3 regions of the Kitasatospora sp. NPDC059812 genome follow, and region 2 is predicted to be linked to each of the others. Evidence: predicted binding sites of a transcription regulator. Region 2 holds the regulator's gene; each other region holds the start of a gene.
What was found. Region 2 encodes HrcA, which represses chaperone genes, less so after heat shock. Its sites were predicted from a motif close to TTNGCACTCNGNNNNNCNGAGTGCNAA; they were not measured.

Region 1 (5,679 bases), on a different contig from region 2:
CGATGATCAGCAGCGGCCGGGAGGCACCGCCCTGGAGGATCTTCTCCAGCAGCGGCAGCAGCTCCTGGATGGAGGAGATCTTGCCCTGGTTGATCAGGATGTACGGGTCCTCCAGGACCGCCTCCTGCCGCTCCGCGTCGGTGACGAAGTACGGCGACAGGTAGCCCTTGTCGAACTGCATGCCCTCGGTGAAGTCCAGCTCCACGCCGAAGGTGTTCGACTCCTCGACGGTGATGACACCGTCCTTGCCGACCTTGTCGATCGCCTCGGCGATCAGCTCGCCGACCTGGGTGTCCTGGGCGGAGAGGGACGCGACGGCGGCGACGTCGTCCTTGCCCTCGATCTCGCGGGCCACCGAGAGCAGGTGCTCGGAGACGGCGGCGACGGCCTTGTCGATGCCCTTCTTCAGGGCGGCCGGGCCGGCACCGGCGGCGACGTTGCGCAGACCCTCGTTGACCAGGGCCTGGGCCAGCACGGTGGCGGTGGTGGTGCCGTCACCCGCGACGTCGTTGGTCTTGGTGGCGACCTCCTTGACGAGCTGCGCGCCAAGGTTCTCGTACGGGTCGTCCAGCTCGACCTCACGGGCGATGGTCACACCGTCGTTGGTGATGGTCGGGGCGCCGAACTTCTTGTCGATGACGACGTTGCGGCCCTTGGGGCCGATGGTCACCTTGACGGTGTCGGCCAGCTTGTTGACACCGCGCTCCAGCGAGCGGCGGGCGTCCTCGTTGAACTGCAGGATCTTCGCCATGTTCCCTATTCCCTCGGGGCTTCGGCCGGCCCACCGGCCGCCGGACTACGTGAACCAACAACCACGCCCCGGGCCCCTGTCACTTGGGACACGGATCCGGGGCGGGTCGGAACGACTTACTTCTCGATGATGGCGAGAACGTCGCGAGCGGAGAGAACCAGGTACTCCTCGCCCTGGTACTTCACCTCGGTGCCGCCGTACTTCGAGTACAGGACGATGTCACCGACGGCGACGTCGAGCGGCAGACGCTGGCCGTCCTCGAAGCGACCCGGGCCGACGGCCAGGACGACGCCCTCCTGGGGCTTCTCCTTGGCGGTGTCCGGGATAACCAGGCCGGAGGCCGTGGTGGTCTCGGCGTCGAGCGGCTGGACCACGATGCGGTCCTCAAGCGGCTTGATGGCAACCTTGCTGCTGGTGGTCACGTCCGAGCTCCCCTTCGGAGATTACGGGGTTTCTAACGGGTAGGAGCGAACCTGCGGGCCTGCCGTCGCGGGGGTCAGGCACACGTCTTCGCGTTAGCACTCCCCCAGTGGGGAGTGCCAAGGACGACCATAGGCCGGTGTTAGCACTCAGTCAACCAGAGTGCCAACGGCGCGCCCGGGCATCCCGAACCGCGGGCGCGGAGCCGTACACCCGTGCGACCGCCCCGCCCCACCGCGCCGGCACCGTCGGAGCCGGTGGGACGGCCAACCCGCCAGAATGGCCCCGTGGACACCGAGAACCTCCAGCCCCTGCTGACCCCCGAGGGCCAGGCCCTGCTCGCCGAACTGCGCGAGTTCACGCCCGAGGAGGAGCTGGCGCTGGCCACCAGGCTGCGGCGGGGGCACCCGGCCGAGCTGGTCTCGGCGGCCTTCGGGCAGGCCCGGCTGCGGCAGCGGGCGCGGGCGAAGTTCGGGGCGGACGCCGACCTGATGTACTTCACGCCCAACGGCGTCGAGCAGTCCACCCGGCGCAGCGTGGCCGAGTGGCGGGCGCGCCGCTTCGCCGAGCTGGGCGTCCGCCGGCTGGCCGACCTGTGCTGCGGCATCGGCGGGGACGTGCTGGCGCTGGCCAGGGCCGGGATCGAGGTGCTGGCCGTCGACAAGGACCCGGCGGCCTGCGCCGCCACCGCCGCCAACGCGGCCGCGCTGGGCCTGACCGACCTGGTCCGGGTGCGCTGCGCGGACGTCGCCGAGGTGGACGTCGCCGGCTACGACGCGGTGTTCACCGACCCGGCGCGGCGCACGGCGCGCGGCCGGGTGTTCGACCCGGAGGCGTACGCCCCGCCGCTCTCCTGGGCGATCGAGGCCGGCCGCCGGACCCCGATCGGCGCGCTGAAGGTGGCCCCGGGCATCCCGCACGAGGCCGTCCCGGCCGACGCCGAGGCGGAGTGGGTCTCCGACCACGGCGACGTGAAGGAGGCGGTGCTCTGGTTCGGCACCGGGGCCGCCCGCCCGCACCGCGCCACCCTGCTGCCGCAGGCCGCCAGCCTCACCGGCGGCGACCTGCCCGACCCGCCGGCCGGCCCGGTCGGGCGCTACCTGTACGAGCCGGACGGCGCGGTGATCCGGGCCCATCTGGTGGCCGAGGTGGCCGAGCAGGTGGGCGGCCGGCTGATCGACCCGAAGATCGCCTACCTCACCTCGGACCGGCTGGTCGCCACCCCGTACGCGCACGCCTTCGAGCTCACCGACGTGCTGCCGTTCCACATCAAGCGGCTGAAGGCGCTGCTGCGCGAGCGCGGGGTCGGCACGGTGGTGATCAAGAAGCGCGGGATGGCGATCACCCCGGAGGAGCTGCGCCGCCAGCTCAAGCCCTCCGGGCCGAACGCCGTCACGGTGATCCTCAGCCGCACCGACAACGGGCCGCTGATGATGCTCGGCCGGCCCGCCTGAGGCGGCCACGAGGCGGGCGCACGGACTACGAGGTGGGCGCCTGGATGTAGTCCTCCAGCCGGGCCACCGAGAAGCCCTGCTCCTGGATCCGGGCCAGCAGGTCGCCGAACATCTGGGTCATCGTGGCGCCCTTGAGCTCCTTCGGGCCGCGGAAGTGCGCCAGGATGATGTCGCCGGACTTCAGCTTCTTGTCCGCCGCCTGGTACTGCATGTCGTGGATCTGCATCGACTCGCGCCAGAGCACCATCGCGCGCGGGCCGCACTGCTGGACCGAGTTGTTCAGCGTCGGGGTGTTGGCGCCGTCCCCGAACGGCGGGCGGAACAGCAGCGGGGCGGTGCCGTACTGCTGGGTGAGCGCGGACTGCGCGTCGCAGATCTCGGACTTCTGCTTCTCCGCCGGGATCTTGCTCATCACCGGGTGGTCCACGGTGTGGTTCTGGATGTGGTTGCCGAGCGCCTGGAGCGGCTTGAAGTAGCCGTAGTCGTTCTTGACGATGTCCCGGGTCAGGAACATCGAGATCGGCACCTTGAGCTCGGTCAGCATCTCGACGAACTTCGGGTCCTTCTCGGCGCCGTCGTCGATGGTGATGAAGACGACCTTGTCGCTCGTCTTCACCTCGCTGAACACCGGTACGGGGCCGGTCCGTTCGAGCTTGATGGGCTTGTCCGCGGGCGGCGCGGGGGCCGGCGCCAGCGGCTTGAGGTTCCACTTCGCCCAGGCCGCCGGGTCCCCGCCGGCCGGGGCCGCGGTGGTGGGCGCGCCGGCCGGGCTGGTCGGCACGGCGCCGCCGCCGGCGGGCTGGGGCGTGGCCGCCGAGCTGCCGCCGGCCGCCGCCGGGGCGGCGGCGCCCCCGTTGTCGCCGCATCCGGTGGCCAGGGCCAGCAGGGCCAGCGCCCCCACCGCGTACGTCCTGGTCCTGCTCCGACCGTCCCTGTTCACCGCAGCGCGCTCCCGGTTCCCGTCCAGCTTCTTCTCAGCTATGCACGGTAGCGGTCGGGGCGGCGGTTCCCGGACAGCGCCTATTCGACGTGCTCGCTGGTGAAGGACCAGCGGTGCACCGGGCGGCCGAGCAGGTCGGCCGGCGGGTCGGCGACCGGCACCGGCTCGCCGGTCCACCAGGTGATCAGCAGCACCCGTTCGCCGGGCGCGCCGAGCAGCTCGGTGCGGACCAGCCCGGCCGAGCCGCGCACCGCGGGCAGCGCCACCTCCCGTACCCAGGAGGCGAGTTCGGCCCCGCGGCCGGTGGCGGCGCGGGCCTCCCACATCGCGGCGACGGTCACTCGGCGCCGCCGGTGAGGGCCTGGTACGCCTGGCCGTGGACGTCGCCGTGCCGGACGTCCGCAGCCGGCACGTGCGCCTCGGTCACCGGCAGCGAGGAGTCGGCGGACAGGTCGAGCGCGGACGGCGTGCGGTCACGCCACACCATCTCGGAGCCCAGCGCGGCCACCATCGCGCCGTTGTCGGTGCACAGGCCCGGCCGGGGCACCCGCAGCCGGATGCCGGCCCGGTCGCAGCGCTGCTGGGCCATCTCGCGCAGCCGCGAGTTGGCGGCCACCCCGCCGCCGATCATCAGGTGGTCGACGCCGTTGTCCCGGCACGCCTTGACGGCCTTGCGGGTGAGCACGTCGGTGACGGCCTCCTGGAAGGACGCCGCCACGTCGGCGATCGGCACCTCCTCGCCGGCCCGGCGCTTGGCCTCCACCCAGCGGGCGACGGCGGTCTTCAGACCGGAGAAGGAGAAGTCGTACGCGGGGTCGTTGCGGCCGCTCAGGCCGCGTGGGAAGGCGATCGCCTTGGGGTCGCCCTCGCGGGCGGTGCGGTCGACCACCGGGCCGCCCGGGAAGCCCAGGCCGAGCACCCGGGCGACCTTGTCGAAGGCCTCGCCGGCCGCGTCGTCGATGGTCGCGCCGAGCGGGCGGACGTCGCTGGTGATGTCCTCGCTGAGCAGCAGCGAGGAGTGCCCGCCGGAGACCAGCAGCGCCATCGTCGGCGACGGCAGCCGGCCGTGCTCCAACTGGTCGACGCAGATGTGCGAGGCGAGGTGGTTGACCCCGTACAGCGGCTTGTCCAGCGCCCAGGCGTACGCCTTGGCGGCACTGACACCGACCAGCAGCGCGCCGGCCAGGCCGGGGCCGGCGGTGACCGCGATGCCGTCCAGGTCGCTCGCCTTGACGCCGGCGGTGTCCAGCGCGCGCTGGATGGTCGGGACCATCGCCTCCAGGTGGGCGCGACTGGCGATCTCCGGGACGACGCCGCCGAAGCGGGCGTGGTCGTTGACGCTGGAGGCGACCGCGTCGGCCAGCAGCGTGGTGCCGCGCACGATGCCGACGCCGGTCTCGTCGCAGGAGGTCTCGATGCCGAGGACGAGCGGTTCGTCAGCCATGGCGGGTGTCCTTAAGGTCCTTCGGGTCAGTGCTGGGGTGGTCGAGGCGCATCACCAGCGCGTCGACGTTGGCGGGCTGGTAGTAGCCGCGCCGGATGCCCACCGGTTGGAAGCCGAAGCGCTCGTACAGCTGCTGGGCGCGCGGATTGTCCACCCGTACCTCCAGCAGCAGTTCGGCGCAGCCGCGGCGGGCGGCCTCCCGGATCAGGTCGGTGAGCAGCGCCGCGCCGAGGCCGGCGCCCTGGTGGCGCTGGTCGACGGCGATGGTCTGGACGTCGCCCTCGCCGGCGATCGCCATCAGCCCGGCGTAGCCGACGATGGCGCCGTCCGCGTTGGTGGCGACGGTGTAGTGGCGGGTGCCGCCGGGGTGGGTCTCGGCCAGCTCGGACCAGTACATCCCGGTGGACCAGGCGTCCTCGGGGAAGAGCCGCAGCTCCAGCTCCATCACCGGCGCGATGTCCCACCAGCGCATCGGGCGCAGGGTGGTGCCGTGCTTCACGCCGGGAGCACCGCCTTGCCCCCTAGAACATTCTTGAAGGCAGCCGGCACCTGGGCGTCCGGGCGGCGCAGGTACAGCGGGACGTTCGGCAGCAGCTCGCGGCCGGCCGCCAGCTCGGCGGCGGCGAAGCCCGCCAGGGCGCCGGCCGACACGTGCTCGGGGCCGTGCGCG
Region 2 (5,679 bases):
ATCCGGGTCATGGCCCCGGCGAGGACGCCGAGGAAGCCGGCGATGGTCATCACCGCGACGTCCCGGTGGGCGACGTGGGACAGCTCGTGGGCGAGGACGCCCTCCAGTTCCTCGGGCTCCAGCCGGCGCAGCAGGCCGGTGGTGACGCACACCACGGCGTTCTGCGGGTTGCGGCCGGTGGCGAAGGCGTTCGGCATGTCGTTGTCGGCGACCGCCACCCGGGGTTTGGGCATGTCGGCCAGCGCGCAGAGCCGGTCGATGGTGCCGTGCAGTTGCGGGTACTGCTCAGGGGTCACCTGGTGGGCGCCCATGGCCCGTTCGGTGATCTTGTCGCTGAACCAGAACTGGGCCACGAACAGCCCGCCGGAGATCAGGACGATCAGTGGCCAGGCGCCGCGCAGCAGCACGATCAGCAGACCGGTGAAACCGACGTACAGCAGCCCGATCACGAACATCGTCACGACCATGCGGCCGGTCAGGCCGCGGTCGGGCGCGAAACGGGTGTGCTGGCCCGAGCTCGACATTGCTTGCTCCTCCATTCGCCGTCGTCTTCGATGCTGCCACCCGGACGGCCCTGCGGCACCACCCCCGCGCCGGGAACTGCGGGCAGGATCACTCCGGCCGGGCCGTTCCTGCCGTTGGGCCCGGGCCTTACACTGGCAGGTACGGTTTTGGCACTCGCAGGTTCAGAGTGCCAAAGCGGGTGCCGGAGCCGGGATCCTCCCGGAGCGGGCAGCAGCATGCGTGACACGAACGGACAACGTGCGAAGACGGAGGTGTGTGCCCCATGGCCGGTGAGGTTCGCCAGCTGGACGACCGCAAGCTCGCCGTGCTCCGCGCGATCGTCCAGGACTACGTGGGCACCGAGGAGCCGGTCGGCTCCAAGGCCCTGGTGGAGCGGCACAACCTCGGAGTCTCCCCGGCGACCGTGCGCAACGACATGGCGGCGCTGGAGGAGGAGGGCTACATCCACCAGCCGCACACCAGCGCCGGGCGCATCCCCACCGACAAGGGGTACCGCCTGTTCGTCGACAAGCTCGCCGAGGTCAAGCCGATGAGCGCCCCCGAGCGCCGGGCGATCCGGCACTTCCTGGACGGCGCCGTCGACCTGGACGACGTGGTCATGCGGACGGTGCGGCTGCTCGCCCAGCTCACCCGGCAGGTCGCGGTGGTGCAGTACCCCTCGCTGTCGCGGTCCACCGTCCGGCACATCGAGCTGGTGGCGCTGGCACCGACCAAGGTGATGCTGGTCCTGATCACCAACACCGGCCGGGTCGAGCAGCGGATGGTCGACTGCCCGGGCCCGGTCGGCGAGACGGTCCTGGCGGACCTGCGGGCCCGGATCAACGCGCGGGCCGTCGGCCAGCGGCTGCCGGACGTGCCGGGGTTCCTGGAGGAGCTCCCGGCAGGTTTCGAGCCGCCGGACCGCCCGACCGTCAGCACGGTCCTGGCGACGCTGTTCGAAGCGCTCGCCGAGCAGAACGAGGAGCGGATCATGCTGGCCGGCACGGCCAACCTGACCCGCTTCGGGCACGACTTCCCCCTGACCATCCAGCCGGTGCTGGAAGCCCTGGAGGAGCAGGTCGTCCTGCTCCGTCTCCTGGGTGAGACGGCGGACGCCGCGATGACGGTCCGGATCGGGCGGGAGATCGCCTACGAGGGGCTGAATTCCACCTCGGTGGTGTCGGTCGGTTACGGTTCGGGCGACGAGAGCGTGGCCAAACTGGGTGTGATCGGTCCGACCCGGATGGACTATCCGGGCACAATGGGGGCGGTGCGTGCGGTGGCGCGGTACGTGGGCCAGATCCTGGCCGAGTCGTAGCACAGGCCGCCGTCGGAACCTCTGACGGCGGTGTCCAGTCGCAGCACTACTACAGGCGGAACAAGCGGAGCATTTGGTGGCCACGGACTACTACGCGGTACTCGGCGTCCGACGGGATGCGGGGCAGGACGAGATCAAGAAGGCCTTCCGACGCCTGGCACGCGAACTGCACCCGGACGTCAACCCGGACCCGAAGACGCAGGAGCGGTTCAAGGAGATCAACGCCGCTTACGAGGTGCTCTCCGACCCGCAGAAGCGCCAGGTCTACGACCTCGGCGGTGACCCGCTCTCGCCGGGCGGCGGGGGCGCGGGCGGCTTCGGCGCGGGGGCGGCCGGCTTCGGCTTCTCCGACATCATGGACGCCTTCTTCGGCGCCGCGGCCGGCCAGCGCGGCCCGCGCTCGCGCACCCGCCGCGGCCAGGACGCCATGATCCGGCTGGAGATCACCCTGGAGGAGGCCGCCTTCGGCACCACCAAGGAACTCCAGGTCGACACGGCCGTCACCTGCACCACGTGCAGCGGTGAGGGCGCGGCCCCCGGCACCTCCGCGCAGACCTGCGACATGTGTCGCGGCAGGGGCGAGGTCTCCCAGGTCACCCGGTCGTTCCTGGGCCAGGTCATGACCTCCCGGCCCTGCCCGCAGTGCCAGGGCTTCGGCACGGTCGTGCCGACCCCGTGCCCGGAGTGCGCCGGCGACGGCCGGGTCCGCGCCCGGCGCACCCTGACGGTCAAGATCCCGGCCGGTGTCGACAACGGCACCCGGATCCAGCTGGCCGGCGAGGGCGAGGTCGGCCCCGGCGGCGGCCCGGCCGGCGACCTGTACGTCGAGATCGCCGAGACCACCCACACCGTCTTCCAGCGGCGCGGGGACGATCTGCACTGCACCGTCACCATCCCGATGACGGCCGCGTCCCTCGGCACCCAGGTGCCGCTGCAGACCCTGGACGGGCTGGAGGAGCTCGACATCAGGCCCGGCACCCAGTCCGGCCAGTCGATCCCGCTGCACGGCCGCGGCATCACGCACCTGCGCGGCGGCGGCCGAGGCGACCTGATAGTGCATGTCGAGGTGCAGACGCCCACCAAGCTCGACCCCGAGCAGGAGGAGCTGCTGCGCCGGCTCGCGGTGCTGCGCGGCGAGGAGCGGCCGTCCGGCCAGTTCGCGCCGGGCCAGCAGGGCCTGTTCTCGCGCCTCAAGGACGCGTTCAACGGCCGCTAGGCCCTAGGCCGGGGCCGCTCGCTGGGCCCTGGCCGTCCGCGCGGGGGTGCCGGGTTCTGCCCGGCGCCCCTTTCGCGTTCCCGATCCGCCCCACCCCCCGGAGGTTCCCCGCATGACCGCCCCCGTCTTCGTCGTCGAGACCGAGCGGATCGCCGCCGCCGCGCCCGGCTCCGTGGTGCGCCTCGACGGGCCGGAGGGGCGGCACGCGGCCGCGGTGAAGCGGCTGGCGGCGGGCGAGGCGGTGACCCTCGCCGACGGGCTGGGCCTCGGGGTGGACGGGACGGTCGCCGCGGTGCTCGGCAAGGACGCGATCGACGTCACGGTGGCCGCCGTCCGCCGGGAGCCCGAGCCGGCGCCGCGGATCGTCGTCGTCCAGGCGCTGCCCAAGGGCGACCGCGGCGAGCTCGCGGTGGAGACCATGACCGAGGTCGGCGTGGACGTGATCGTCCCGTGGGCCGCCTCGCGCTGCATCACGCAGTGGAAGGGCGAGCGGGGCGCCAAGGCGCTGGCCAAGTGGCGGGCCACCGCCCGGGAGGCCGGCAAGCAGTCCCGCCGGCTGCGCTTCCCCGAGGTGCGCGAGCCGGCGACCACCCGGCAGCTGGCGCCGCTGCTGGCCCAGGCCGCGTTCGCCGCCGTGCTGCACGAGGAGGGCGCCGAGCCGCTGGCGCTGGCCGCGCTGCCCGCGGCCGGGGACGTGGTGCTGGTGGTCGGCCCGGAGGGCGGGGTCTCCCCGGAGGAGCTGGCCGCGTTCGCCGAGGCGGGCGCCGGGCCGTACCGGCTGGGCCCCTCGGTGCTGCGCACCTCCACCGCCGGGGTGGCCGCCGGCGCCCTGCTGCTGGGGCGCACCGGCCGCTGGTCGTAGCCGGCCCGCCCGTGCGGTCGGAGTCTGCCCGAACCGGCCCGCGCCGTGCGCGCGCGTGCCTACGCTGACCGCGTGACGGAACCCCTGAGCACCTCTGCGGGCGCCTACCTGCGCCACCCCCATCTGCACGGTGACCTGGTCACCTTCGTCGCCGAGGACGACGTCTGGCTGGCCCCGCTGGACGGTGGCCGGGCCTGGCGGCTGACGGCCGATCACCTGCCCGTCCGGCACCCCCGGTTCGCCCCCGACGGGCGGCACATCGCCTTCACCTCCACCCGGGACGGCGCGCCCGAGGTGCACGTGGTGCCGGTGGACGGCGGGCCGTCCCGGCGGCTCACCCACTGGGGCAGCGAGCAGACCGAGGTGCGGGGCTGGACGGCCGACGGGCGCCCGATCGCCCTCACCACCGCCGGTGAGGCGACCCTGCGCCGCAGCTGGGCGCACGCCGTGCCGCTGGACGGCGGCGAGTCGGTGCGGCTGCCGTACGGGCCGGTCGGCGGGCTCGCCTTCGAGCCGGGCGGCGACCGCGTGCTGCTGGGCACCGTCAACAACCGCGAGCCGGCCTGGTGGAAGCGCTACCGGGGCGGCCGGGCGGGCAAGTTGTGGATCGGGCGGGACGAATTCGTCCGCGTCCACGAGGAGTTGGACGGCCAGCTCGACTCGCCGCTGTGGGTGGGGGAGCGGATCGCCTTCCTCTCCGACCACGAGGGCGTCGGCGAGCTCTACTCCAGCCTTCCGGACGGCTCCGACCTGCGCCGTCACACCACCGACCCGGACGGCTTCTACGCCCGCAACGCCGGCACCGACGGCACCCGGGCGGTGTTCCACCGGGCCGGCGACGTCTGGCTGCTGGACGACCTGGCGGGAGCCGCGCCCCGCCGCCTCGACATCCGGCTGGCCGGCCCGCGCAGCGGCCGCCGCCCCCGACCGGTGCACGCCGCGCACTGGCTGGAGTCCGCCGCCCCCGACCGCACCGGCCGGGCCGGCGCCGTGGTGGTGCGCGGCGACGTGCACTGGCTGACCCACCGCGAGGGCCCGGCCCGGGTGCTGGACGAGACCCCGGGGGTGCGCGGGCGGCTGGCCCGGGTGGTGCCGGGCGAGGACGGCGCCCAGGGCGTGCTGTGGGTGTCCGACGCCGAGGGCGAGGACGCCCTGGAGTTCGCCCCCGACGCCCAGGGCGCCGAGCGCCGCCGGCTGGCCGCCGGGCGGATCGGCCGGGTCAACTCCCTGGCGGTGTCCCCGGACGGCAGGCAGGCCGCGCTCGGCGTGCACGACGGCCGGGTCCTGCTGGTCGCGCTCGCCGACGGCACCGTGCACGAGCTGGACCGCAGCGCCGACGGCGAGGTCGGCGGGCTGGCCTTCAGCCCGGACTCGGCCTGGCTGGCCTGGTCGCGGCCGGTGCACCGGCTGGGCCCGTACTCGCTGCGCCAGATCGTGCTGGCCGACCTGGCGACCCGGACGGTCGGCGAGGTCACCCAGGAGCGCTTCATCGACACCTCGCCGGCCTTCACCGCGGACGGCCGCTACCTGGCGTTCCTGTCGGTGCGCAACTTCGACCCGGTCTACGACTCGCACGTCTTCGACCTGTCGTTCCCCAACGGCTGCCGCCCGTACCTGATCACGCTGGCCGCCGACACGCCGTCCCCGTTCGGGCCGCAGCGGGCCGGGCGCCCGCTCGGCGGGGAGGAGGACGAGTCGCGCGGCAGGAAGGCGGACGGCGAGGAGGCCGCCGGCGACGCCGCGCCGGTGACCAGGGTCGACCTGGACGGCATCGCGGAC
Region 3 (5,679 bases), on a different contig from region 2:
GTGTCCATAACCGGGGTGAAAACCGGCAGCATACTGCATCGCGGGGAAGAATCTGAGTAACTTGGGAATGTTGTCCGGATTCTGTTCGTTGGATCGTTACGTGTGAGCCCCGCGGGGCCCCCATTTCTTGCCCTCTCGGGGGGCAGGCAGGCAGACCTCGGCAATTCCAGCAAAGGGAGCAAGCATGGCCACCCGTGCCGTCGTTCGCGACAGGGCCGACCGGACTCGCGCGGCCCGCCCGACCAACCTTGAGGCCGACCGCGACCTGGTCGGCATGTACCTCGACGAGATCGCCAGGACACCCCTGCTCGATGCCGCCGAGGAGGTCGAGCTCTCACTGCGGATCGAGGCCGGCGTGTACGCCCAGCACCTGCTGGAGCAGGGCGTGTTCCCCGACGGCGTGAAGCGCGAGGAACTGGAGGCGATAGCCGAGGACGCCGAGCGCGCCAAGGACGTCTTCATCCGCTCGAACCTCCGGCTCGTGGTGGCGGTCGCCCGCCGGTACCCGCGCAGCGGCCTTCCGCTGCTGGACCTCATCCAGGAGGGCAACGCCGGCCTGGTGCGCGCCGTCGAGAAGTTCGACTACGCCAAGGGTTTCAAGTTCTCCACCTATGCCACCTGGTGGATCCGGCAGGCGATCACCCGGTCGATCGCCGACCAGTCCCGCACCATCCGGCTGCCCGTGCACCTGGTCGAGGAGCTGGGGCGGATCCGGCGGGTGCAGCGGGAGAAGTCCAAGGAGCTGGGCCGGGAGGCCGAGCCGGCCGAGATCGCGGCCGAGCTGGACACCACCGAGGCCCGGATCAAGGACGTGCTGGATTGGGCCCGCGACCCGGTCAGCCTCAACATGGCGGTCGACGACGAGGGCGAGACCCAGTTCGGCGACCTGGTCGAGGACACCGGGGCGACGTCCCCCGAGGACGCCGTGATGGTCATGCTCCGCCGCGAGGAGCTGGACGGCCTGATCGGGCGGCTGGACGACCGCACGGCCTCGATCATCCGCTCCCGCTACGGGATGGAGGACGGCCGCGAGCGCACCCTCACCGAGGTGGGCAAGCAGCACGGCCTCACCCGCGAGCGGATCCGCCAGATCGAGAAGCACGCGCTGGCCGAGCTGAAGAAGATCGCCGACCACGCGGGCTTCGAGGCCGCCTGAGAACCCGAGCAACTGCCTGCGGCTCCATCCCCGCCCCGGGCCCTGGTGCGGAGCACTCCGCACCAGGGCCCGGGGTGTTTCGCGGGGCTCTTAGGCTGGAGGGACAGGACGATCCGGACGGCAGTCGACGGGAAGCGGAAGTGAGCAGGGTGAGCGAGCAGGGGCAGGCGCGGGAGCAGGAGCAGGGACAGGGGGAGCAGCAGGGACGGGAGGAGCGGCCGGCGGCGCCGAAGGCCCGGCTGGTCTTCCGGGACCCTCTGGACCAGCAGTCCCGGGACGACACCGACACCGGCTGGGGTGAGCGCCCCGGGGCGGGGGAGAGCGGTGGGCGGGGGCTGGACTGGTACCTGAGCCAGCGCCCGCCGCACCACGGGGACTGAGGCGCGGCGCTCAGCGCTGCGGGGCGACCAGCGCGTCGCGGATCTCGGTGAGCAGTTGGACCTCCTTGGCCTCGGCCTCCGCCATCGTCTCGGCGGTGCTCTTCCGCCTGGCGGCCAGCCTGTTCATGGGCACGATCAGGACGAAGTAGACGACGGCCGCCGTGATCAGGAACTGCAGCAGGGCGCTGAGCACCGATCCCCACAGGATGAGGATCCCGGACGTGACCTCGCCGGTGGCGTTCAGCTCGCAGGGCCCCTTGAGGCAGGAACTGTAGGACGCCAGGTCCTTCGTTCCGAAGACGCCGACGATCGGATTGATGACGCCCTTGACGAAGGCGTTGACGATGTTGGTGAAGGCCGCGCCGATGACGACGGCGACGGCGAATTCGACGACGTTTCCACGCAGCAGGAATTGCTTGAAGCCTTTCATGCCGCCGTGAACGACGAAGTCGTTGCCCGGTTACGGGTGATCTTCCGTCGGACCGGATTGACAACCCGTCCGGCCCACCGGGCCGCCCGGCGGCGACGGCAGCCCGGCCCGTGCGGGCCCGACCGCGAGCGCCGCGGCCACCGCGAGCAGCACCAGCGCGGGCACCCCGGCCCGGCGTCGTACGGCGTGCCGCCAGCGGTGCCACCCGCCGGCCCCGCGCCGGATCGGCGGGAAGCGCGGCACCTCCCGCCGGGGCGGTACGGCGGGTGCGGGCAGCGGTACGGAGAGGCTCATGGTCGTCATGGTCACCACCGAGGTCGTGGGGGGCCGCCCCTGTGCGGGCCGGTCGTTCTCCGGCGACCCCTACGATGTGCGCCGCGCGCCGCCCCGGAAAGCCGTTATCCGCAGCCTGTGGACAACTCGGGCCCTGTGGATGAATTCGTACACCCGCACGAGTGCATCCGGCCCGCCGGGGCTGACGAACCGGGGCGGCGAGTGGTGACAGCGAGCAGGGACGACGAAGGCCCGCCGCCCCGCGGAGAACGCGGGGTGGCGGGCCTTGTCGATGCGCTGTGTGCGTCCGGCGCCGAGGTCAGCTCGCGGCCGGGGCCGGGCTGGAGGAGCTGGAAGAGCTCGAAGAACCGGAGGACGAGGACGTCGACGACGTCGAGGACGACGCCGGGGTCGAGCCGGACGACGCCGCCGAGGAGCTACCGGAGGAGCCTGCGCCCACCGTGCTGCTGGAGGACGAGCGGCTGTCGGTGCGGTAGAAGCCCGAGCCCTTGAACACGACGCCCACGGCCGAGAAGACCTTGCGGAGCCGTCCCTGGCAGTCGGGGCACGTGGTCAGCGCCTCGTCGGTGAACTTCTGCACCGCCTCCAGGCCGTTGCCGCACTCGGTGCACTGGTACTGGTACGTGGGCACTTGTCTTCCTCCTGGCACTCTCGCCTGATGAGTGCTAACGATGGTCAATGATGCGGCATTCCGCTGAATCAGTCCAGCGACTCCGATGTGAGATGAGCCGTGGCCGAGCCGCGCACACTTCTCCACCGCGGATCCGCGCGGCTTCCACCGCGCGCCGCCCACGGCTTCGCGCGGTGCGCCACCGCGTGCCCGCTCAGCCCTTGGCCGCGCCCACCAGCTGCGCCGCGGCGCCGAGCTCCGGTGCGGCCGCGACGACCTGACCAGGCCCGCTCGGCGCGGTCAGCAGGTGCCGCAGCGACACCAGCGCGATCAGGCCCAGGCCGGCGCCGGCCACCGGCACCAGGAACCCGCTGGACGGCCCGTGGCCGTCGATCAGCTGCCCGGCGATCATCTGGCCGACCGCCAGGCCGAGGCCGATGGCGCCGGTCAGCCAGGTGAACGCCTCGGTCTTGGCGCCGTCCGCGACGAGGGTCTCGACCAGGGTGTAGCCGCTGATCAGGGTCGGCGCGATGGCCAGGCCGCAGACCAGTCCGGCGGCGGCGAGCGCGACCAGGTTGGGCATCGCCCACAGCGTGGAGCAGCCCAGCACCAGCAGGGCGTAGCTCATGACCATCCGCTGCTGCACGGACCGCCGCCAGGCGATCACGCCGTACAGCACGCCGGCCACCATCGAGCCGCCGGCGAAGATCCCGTACACGGTGCCGGCGGCGCCGTGCTGCCCGACCGAGTCGGCGAAGGCGTTCACCGAGACCTGCATGCCGCCGAACACGGCGCCCACCCCGAGGAAGGCCCCGGCCAGCAGCCGGACGCCGGGGGAGGCGAGCGCGGAGGCGCGTCGCACGCCGGGCTGGGGCAGTGCCCGGGCGGGCGCGGTGCGCCGCTGGGCGGCGAAGGCCAGGCCGCCGACGAGGGTCAGCGTGGCCTCGGCGATCAGCCCGGCCGAGGGGCTGACCGTGGTGGCGACGGCGGTGGCCAGGATCGGGCCGATCACGAAGGTGAACTCGTCCGTCACGGACTCGAAGGCGAACGCGGTGCCCACCTTGGCCGCGGACGAGGCGGACGCGCCGTCCGCGGTGAACTCGGCGATCCAGCGGGCCCGGACCATGGCGCCGATCTGCGGAACGCTCGCGCCGGCCGGGACGGCGGCCAGGAACAGGCTCCAGGCCGGTGCGTGGCCGAGCGCCAGCGCGATCAGCGCGCCGACCGAGGCCGCGTGCACCACGACGGTCGGGACGAGGACGGCGGTCTGGCCGTACCGGTCGGCGAGCCGGCCGGTCTGCGGGCCGATCAGGGCCTGGGCGACGGCGGCGACGGCCGCGACGGTGCTCGCGGTGCCGTACGAGCCGTGGGTGTCCTTGACGAGCAGCAGGATGCCCATGCTGAGCATCGCGTACGGCAGCCGCGCGAGGAATGCCGGTGCCAGGAACGTCCAGGCGCCGGGCGTGCGCAGCAGTGCGCCGTACCCGACCCGCACGGGGGCGGGGGCGTCGACGGCATCGGCGGTGCCGTCGGCGGGGGTGGCGTTGGCGGTGTCACGCGGGGGCGCGGTGTCCGCGGGGTCGTCGACCGTTCGGCGGGCCGTCACGGTCGGTCCTTCCTGCTGCCTGGTAGCGCGGCAGGGCATGGGGTGGCCCCGACGGCGCCGAGAGTCGTCCTCTCGCGCGTCGACCGGGGTAGATACCGGGCCGGACCGGCGTGGTGGCCGAGGTCCGGACCGCGGCCGCCGAACGGTCGCGCCAACTCTGCTTCAGGCAGATGCTGGGTGTGATCTGACCATCATACATATACGCGCGTAGATGTCGCGCGCATCCCCAGACTACAAGGCACGTCCAAAACTGTCCTGCCCATCGAAGGTGAACAGCGGGTGAGACCTTCCGGTCTTCCGGTCACCACCCGCCGCCCACCCGCCGCCCACCCGCCGCCCACCCGCCGGGCTCACCGCCCGTGCAGCCACCCCGCGAGCTTGCCGCCCTTGTCCACGGCCCGCAGCCGCCGCTCGGCCGCCTCGCCGACCTCGTCGGTGGTGACCACCAGCAGCTCGTCCCCGCCGCGCAGCACCGTCGCCTTGTCCGGCACGAAGGAGCTGCCCTCCCGCACCACCAGGGTGACGGCGGCCCCCTTGGGCAGCCGCAGCTCGCTGACCTCCACGCCGGACATCCGGGAGCCGGGGGAGAGCGCGACCGACAGCAGGTGCCCGTGCAGCTTCTCCAGCGGGGCGGACTCGATGTCCAGGTCCTGGCCCATCGAGCCCTCGCCGATCCGCAGCTGCTTGGCCACCCAGGGCAGGGTCGGGCCCTGGAGCAGGGTGAAGACGACGACCAGGATGAAGACGATGTTGAAGACGTCCTGGGCCTTCGGCGCGCCCGACACCAGCGGGATGGTCGCCAGCACGATGGGCACCGCCCCGCGCAGTCCGGCCCAGCTGAGCAGCGCCTGCTCCCGGCCCGGAACCTTGAACGGGGTCAGCGTCACCACCACGGACAGCGGCCGGGCCAGGAAGACCAGCACGCCGCCGATCACCAGCGCGGGGACCACCGCGGAGCCCATGGTCTCGGGCGTGCAGAGCAGGCCGAGCAGCACGAACATGCCGATCTGCCCGATCCAGGCCAGGCCGTCGGCGAAGCCCCGGACGGCCGGGCCGTGCGGCAGCTTGGCGTTGCCGAGGATCACCGCGCAGATGTAGACGGCGAGGAAGCCGGAGCCGTGCAGCAGTGCGCCGCCCGCGTAGGCGAGCACGGTCAGCGCCATCACGGCGATCGGGTACAGGCCGGAGGAGGGCAGCGCGACG

Region 1: groES (co-chaperone GroES) is a predicted target of HrcA. The motif match lies at 1,314-1,340, and genes of this name have one in related genera.
Region 3: ACFV6D_RS19915 (FmdB family zinc ribbon protein) is a predicted target of HrcA. The motif match lies at 2,903-2,929, and genes of this name have one in related genera.

The regions. Positions count from the first base shown of each region.
Region 1 is NZ_JBHWIO010000009.1:63,844-69,522, reverse strand. It holds gene groL (chaperonin GroEL) at 1-751, opposite strand, end outside; gene groES (co-chaperone GroES) at 868-1,173, opposite strand; gene ACFV6D_RS07330 (methyltransferase domain-containing protein) at 1,459-2,625, shown strand; gene ACFV6D_RS07325 (polysaccharide deacetylase family protein) at 2,651-3,565, opposite strand; gene ACFV6D_RS07320 (hypothetical protein) at 3,646-3,891, opposite strand; gene tsaD (tRNA (adenosine(37)-N6)-threonylcarbamoyltransferase complex transferase subunit TsaD) at 3,903-5,009, opposite strand; gene rimI (ribosomal protein S18-alanine N-acetyltransferase) at 5,002-5,481, opposite strand; gene tsaB (tRNA (adenosine(37)-N6)-threonylcarbamoyltransferase complex dimerization subunit type 1 TsaB) at 5,505-5,679, opposite strand, start outside.
Region 2 is NZ_JBHWIO010000008.1:34,113-39,791, reverse strand. It holds gene htpX (zinc metalloprotease HtpX) at 1-524, opposite strand, end outside; gene hrcA (heat-inducible transcriptional repressor HrcA) at 788-1,822, shown strand; gene dnaJ (molecular chaperone DnaJ) at 1,899-3,038, shown strand; gene ACFV6D_RS06420 (16S rRNA (uracil(1498)-N(3))-methyltransferase) at 3,151-3,900, shown strand; gene ACFV6D_RS06415 (PDZ domain-containing protein) at 3,973-5,679, shown strand, end outside.
Region 3 is NZ_JBHWIO010000036.1:70,625-76,303, reverse strand. It holds gene ACFV6D_RS19935 (sigma-70 family RNA polymerase sigma factor) at 185-1,156, shown strand; gene ACFV6D_RS19930 (hypothetical protein) at 1,297-1,536, shown strand; gene mscL (large conductance mechanosensitive channel protein MscL) at 1,547-1,966, opposite strand; gene ACFV6D_RS19920 (hypothetical protein) at 1,997-2,260, opposite strand; gene ACFV6D_RS19915 (FmdB family zinc ribbon protein) at 2,559-2,891, opposite strand; gene ACFV6D_RS19910 (MFS transporter) at 3,085-4,476, opposite strand; gene ACFV6D_RS19905 (potassium/proton antiporter) at 4,827-5,679, opposite strand, start outside.